DNA from 2 places in the Alteromonas sp. genome. Region 1 is predicted to be linked to the other one. Evidence: predicted binding sites of a transcription regulator. Region 1 holds the regulator's gene; the other holds the start of a gene.
What was found. Region 1 encodes FliA, which starts transcription of late flagellar genes. Its sites were predicted from a motif close to CTAAAGNTNNNNNNNNNNNNGCCGATA; they were not measured.

Region 1 (3,148 bases):
GTAATATATCCTCATCAACATCAAACGACATTCATTCGCTCCCCTAAAAACCAAGGCTCGACAGGAGATCATCCACGTCATCCTGGCCTTGTACTACGTCATCCCGCTTCTCAGCGTTCATGATTGGCCCTTCCGCTTCAACAGCGTCCGGTTTATTCGTGGTGCTCTGTGCTTTAACAGGTGCATCCCGTTCACCGAACACGGTCAGCATATTCACAAGGCTGTCTTCGACTTCTTTCACCAGATCAATCACTCTGCGAATAACCTGGCCTGTCAAATCCTGATAACCCTGTGCCATTAATACTTCGGTCAAAAGGCTGTTAAGTTTAGAAGAATCTTTCGACATGTCCTTAAACAGGGCGTCGATATCCATACATAAACTCTTGAATTCACCGAGCTCAATCTGACGGGTCATAAGCTTTTGCCATTCAGGCTCAATAGCTGTGATCCGGTCTGATAAAGATTCAGCAATGGGCATACAGGACTCTACAGCGTCCATTGTAGTATTAGCCGCTTTTTCAGTTTCTTCAATTACGTAGGTGAGACGCGTTTGCGCATCAGGAATATCGTCATTAGCCAGACCAGCAATTCGCTCGTCTAACTGGAAGGTGTTGAGGGCGTCATGAAGTTGACGGGTAAGTTTGCCAACTTCAGCAAAAAGTTCGACAGACTCTTTGGCAGATACGGCCTCAAGCAGGGCGTTGGCGGAATCGTCATCGCCCTGCTCAAGATATGCTACCAGCTGTTTTGCTTCTTCGAGCGAAATAGGGACTTTTTTAGTAGGAGACATCCAGTAATCCTCTTCTCTGGCGGGAGCGGCTGGATCAACCTAAACGCTCAAAAATCTTGTCGAGTTTTTCCTTAAGTGTAGCGGCTGTGAAAGGCTTCACAACATATCCGTTTACACCTGCCTGTGCTGCAGCAACGATTTGCTCTTTTTTCGCTTCAGCTGTCACCATCAATACTGGCAAGTGCTTGAGTTTGTCGTCTGCACGAATAGCGCGTAACAGGTCGATACCCTGCATACCTGGCATGTTCCAGTCGGTCACGACAAATTCAAAGTCGCCTTGCTGGAGCATGGGGAGGGCCGTACTTCCATCGTCAGCTTCCTGAATATTGGAAAATCCAAGATCTTTAAGCAGGTTCTTTATGATTCGTCTCATAGTAGAGAAGTCGTCTACTACAAGAATTTTCATACTCTTGTCCAAAATAGCCTCCGGTGAGGATTATCAATCGTTATTAATATTAGTATGTTTTATTCTTCTGCCTGCCATGATTGCATTCGAGCTTTTAGTTTTAACATGGCCTGGCTATGAATCTGGCTGACCCTTGACTCACTGACTTCAAGAACTTCACCGATTTCACGTAAATTCAGTTCTTCATCATAGTACAGGGACAGTACAATTGCTTCCCGTTCAGGTAATGTTGTGATGGCATGCGCCAACGCCTTTTGAAACGCCCCCTGCATTAAATCTTCGAGGGGTGAATCATTACCTTTATTCTGTTCTGTGCTGATTACATCTTCTGATACACCCAGGTCTTCAATACCGACAAGTTTACCGGCATTCACCTCGTTAAGCATTTGATGATAATCATTAATACTGACATTTAGCTTAGCAGCAATTTCTGTATCACGCGCGTCTCTGCCAGTTTCTCTTTCAACTTGTGTTATGGCTTCCGTAATAGCACGGCTATTTTTATGCACTGAACGGGGTGTCCAGTCGCCCTTACGGATTTCATCCAGCATAGCACCACGAATACGGATACCTGCGAAGGTTTCGAAACTGGCCCCTTTCGAGCCGTCGAAATTTCTGGCTGCTTCCAGCAATCCGATCATCCCTGCCTGAATCAGGTCATCCACCAGCACACTGGCAGGCAAACGCGCCATCAGGTGATGGGCAATACGTTTTACAAGGGATGCATGGCGCTCGACCAGCTGCGACTTGTCGGTCTGCTGCTGGTAAGCTGCCGCTTTACTATTCAACGTTGGCTTCCTACTGCTTGCTTCGTCACCAGTTGTTCAATGAAAAATTCCAGGTGACCACCCGGCTGAGCCGGTACCGGCCAGTTAAGCGCTTTGGTGGCTAACTGACTAATCGCGACGGCCGCAGGAGAACCGGGAAATGCATCCACAATAGCGGTTTGCTTTCTGACTGCCCGACGAATATTTTCGTCGAAAGGTACAGTTGCCACCAATTCTAGTGCCACATCCAGGAATCTGCCTGTCACTTTTGATAATTTACTGAATAATTCCTGCCCTTCACGAATGTCCCGAACCATGTTTGCCACTATTTTGAAACGGAACACGCCGTGCTCACGGTTCAATATTTTAATCAGTGCATAGGCATCGGTCAGAGAAGTCGGTTCGTCACAAACCACGACCATGATGTCCTGCGAGGCACGGGAGAAACTCAGTACCATATCGGAAATACCGGCAGCGGTATCTACAATCAGCACGTCAATCTGCGACCGCAACTCACTGAAAGCACGGATTAATCCGGCATGTTCTGTGGGCGATAACTCAGTCATTGCCTGAGTACCTGAAGTCGCCGGAGCGATTTTAATACCGTGAGGTCCGGTTACCAAAACATCATCAAGTGTGCATTCACCGGATAATACGTGAGAAAGGTTCTTCTCAACACGCAGACCCAGCATGACGTCAACGTTCGCTAATCCTAAATCGGCATCGAGTACCATGACCCGCTTACCTTGCTTGGCCATAGCAATCGCCGTGTTTAATGTAATGTTGGTTTTACCAACACCACCTTTGCCGCCGGTAACGGCAATAACCTTTATGAGGCGTGATTGATTCATCTTTCGTAAGCTACTCGCTTGATCTTCGATCATACTGCCTGAACTGAATTAACTTCATGATTACGCTTAGTATGATTCAAACCGTACTTTTTATAAAGCTTTGCAGCGGCAGATACGAGAGATTTTGCATCAGCAACTTTAATATCTTCAGGTACCTGCTGCCCGTCGGTCACATAACTAACTGGCAATTGCTGTTCAACAGCAACACTTAAAACCTCACCCAAACTGTAGCATTCATCAACTTTCGTGAAGATACATCCGTCAAGCTTAACGGAATTATACGCTTCAATGATGCGTTGCAATGCAGGATATTGGGTATTTGCCTGCGCAACCA
Region 2 (3,148 bases), on a different contig from region 1:
ACAAGCATAGCAGGCATCATACTGACTTTTCTGTAAATCATGATTCACCGCAACACGGTTATCAAATACAAAACAGTCACCTTCCCATAAAGACTCTTCTGCCGGTACATCTTGCAGATATTGCAGAATACCGCCTTCCAGGTGATAAACCTCGTCAAATCCCTGCTCTTTCAGATAAGCCGTGGATTTCTCACAGCGGATACCGCCGGTACAGAACATGGCCACCTTCTTATGTTTTTCCGGGTCCATGTTACCTTTCACATAGTCAGGAAATTCACGGAAGGTCTTTGTTTTTGGATCGACGGCATGTTTGAAAGTACCGATTTCAATCTCGTAATCGTTGCGGGTATCAATAACCAGCACGTCAGGATCACTGATAAGGCCGTTCCAGTCTTTGGGTTTCACGTATGTACCTACCGTATGGCGGGGATCAATACCTTCCACACCCATTGTCACAATCTCTTTTTTCAGTTTTACCTTGGTGCGGTAGAACGGCTGCTCGTCATGCAGGGATTCTTTGTAAGAGATAGGGTTGATTCGCGGGTCGCTGTTCAGATAAGCGAGTAAGTTATCAATCCCTTCCCGGGGACCGGAAACTGTGCCATTGATGCCTTCGCTGGCAAGCAATAATGTGCCTTTGATACCCTGCTCTTCCATCTTTTCGAGGAGCGGCTGGCGCATAGCTTCGTAGTTTTCAAGCGCAACGAATTTGTACATCGCGCAAACGATATATTGAGTCATTTTATATTTACCTTTGCTGATTGGAGCGTAAGACCAGTGCAAATTGCGGCGCGAAATATACCAGAACGTCTGCGATTTTCCAAATCAGCTCAGGATCTAACAAAAAATAAGCGTTTTTTCAGGCAGTCAGCAATGAGGAAGAACCGCTTATCACCTCATCCAGCATAGTTTCATCTACAGGTTCCGGCGGGCGGGAAATATGCTGCAACCGCATACGGGTTGCCAGACTGCAATTTTCCTTAACTTCGGGAGGAATGAGCGTGGCGTTGTCATGGGCACTTAACGGATCAGGGTGCATAGACTGCCATAATGAAAAGGCCGCCGCTGAGCCGGAATTCGCCATCTTTGCCGTGGTATTGAGCGCCATATAATCGGCATCAGAGGGCTTAAGCGGTGGCCGTTTATAGTGATTCAGACGCTCGGGAAAATGAGGATCGCCGGTAACCCCGTCTGCCTCTGCAGGCAACAGTGAAAAGTGCTCAGCACCGGGCTGACAATGCATGGCAAGGAAAAGGGAGAACTGTGCGCCTTTACCTGCCGCACGGGCAAGCTCCCCGTTCCATTCACGATCAGGGATCAGTGCCGGTAGCCGGCCAGAGTCAAAGGGTAAATCGGGTGTACTCATACTGTGCTTATCGGCATTGACCGGGATAACTAAAGACAGATCCGTACAAATTTACATACTTGAACTTTAGGCGTAATGGTCCGATCATTATACTAAAGTCTGGTTTCAGGGTAACAGGTAGATGAATTACGCAGATAAACGTGTACTGATTATAGAAGATCAGCGCCCTTTTCTGCTGGTTTTGCGGGGTCTGCTGCATTCTATGGGTGCAACCGAAGTTGTCACCAAATCCTCCGCAGAGCAGGCGTTATCCCTGTGCCGGAAACGCAAGTTTGATATCATCATCAGCGACCTTCATCTGGGCTCTGACAAAAAGAACGGTTTTGAGTTTATCGAAGAGCTGCGTAGTCAGAAACTGGCAAAACCCTCAACCATTGTGATGTTGATCAGTGCTGACAGCACCCGTCCCTTCGTACTGGGCTCTATTGATCGCGGACCTGACGACTACCTGATAAAACCCTTTTCCCAAAACCAGCTGAAAACCCGTCTTGAACGTGCCTGGAAAAAACGCCAGGCCCTGCTGCCCGTTTATCATGCGCTTCATGAAGGCGATACTGCCCTTGCCCGAAAGCAGGCGGAAAAATTACTTGCTACTAACCGGCCTTACCGTGGTTCGGTTGCACAACTGCTCACCGGCATTTGCTGGCAACAGAAAGATTTCGCCGGTGCTCTGAATGTACTGAGCGATTTTGATACAGACAGACCGGTGCCCTGGTTGCAACTGGCACTGGCTAAAAACTGGTTGAAAATGAATGAGCGGGACAAGGCCCTTTCTATGGCACAAAGCGTTCTGCAACGTAACCGTTTCAGTGCCGAAGCTTATGACGTGGTGGCAGAATGCCAGTTACTCAATAACGACACTGAGCGGGCTGCAGAAACCATACGTCATGCCATCAAAATTTCCCCTTACTGCACAGAGCGTCATCACATTGCCTGTCATATCGCCCGTCAACACAAGGATTTTGTGCTGGCCAGTGAAAGTGCGCAGGCAATCTGGTTGTTGTCCCGTAAAACGGTAAAAGAGCATGCGGATATCTGGTGCAGCTACATTCGCAGTATTCTGGAAGTAGCGGAAAACGCTGAAGATAAGAAAACCCGTAACCGCTATCAGCAGGAAGCCCATCTTGCCGTGCAGCGGGGTAAGTTTGACGATTACCTCAGCCGTAATAACGACGAATTCGATTTCGTGATCTATGAACAAATATTTACAGCCCGTCTTCACAGCATTGAAGGAAAGCTCATCGAAGCTAAGCGGGCGTTGAACAGTGGCCAGGAAGCGATTCAGCACAAATACGAGTCTTATCCGCAAACCTATGCGCCGGACAGTTTAAAAGTGATGTATGCCATCGGCGAGTATGATGAAGCAGACGCTCTGGTGAATGTAATTCGATCAGGTAACCTGCACGATTCTGTAAAACAGATGCTGGATACCGACAAGCAAAAGGCTGCTGAAAAACAACAGCTTTACTCTATGCATAACAAAGAAGGCATTGAACATTATCAGCAGGGCGATTATAAAGCGGCACGCACGTCTTTCACCAAAGCCCTGCAGTTTGCACCGGTGAATACCGGGGTTGCCCTCAACCTGCTGCAATGCGTGATTAAACTGCTGAACACCGATACTAAAGAGCAGCCGGCTTTATTAACAGACAGCAAGCGGTTGCTGAAACTGCTGGATGGTATGTTCATGAAGCCTCAGTTCCTGCAAAAGTTTGAGGAACTGAGAGCAGAATTATCAGGACTTACCGGAAAGGCTGCCTGATAACACTTTAACAGGCTTTT

Region 2: a site for FliA is predicted at 1,375-1,401, ahead of AC4PME_RS16610 (VC2046/SO_2500 family protein). Genes of this name have one in related genera too.

Annotation. Positions count from the first base shown of each region.
Region 1 covers NZ_CFHOXV010000002.1:196,023-199,170, reverse strand. The annotation lists gene AC4PME_RS02485 (chemotaxis protein CheA) at 1-31, opposite strand, end outside; gene AC4PME_RS02480 (protein phosphatase CheZ) at 44-790, opposite strand; gene cheY (chemotaxis response regulator CheY) at 825-1,208, opposite strand; gene AC4PME_RS02470 (RNA polymerase sigma factor FliA) at 1,256-1,984, opposite strand; gene AC4PME_RS02465 (MinD/ParA family protein) at 1,981-2,847, opposite strand; gene flhF (flagellar biosynthesis GTPase FlhF) at 2,844-3,148, opposite strand, start outside.
Region 2 covers NZ_CFHOXV010000037.1:40,567-43,714, reverse strand. The annotation lists gene trhO (oxygen-dependent tRNA uridine(34) hydroxylase TrhO) at 1-741, opposite strand, end outside; gene AC4PME_RS16610 (VC2046/SO_2500 family protein) at 860-1,366, opposite strand; gene AC4PME_RS16605 (response regulator) at 1,488-3,128, shown strand; gene AC4PME_RS16600 (DMT family transporter) at 3,102-3,148, opposite strand, start outside.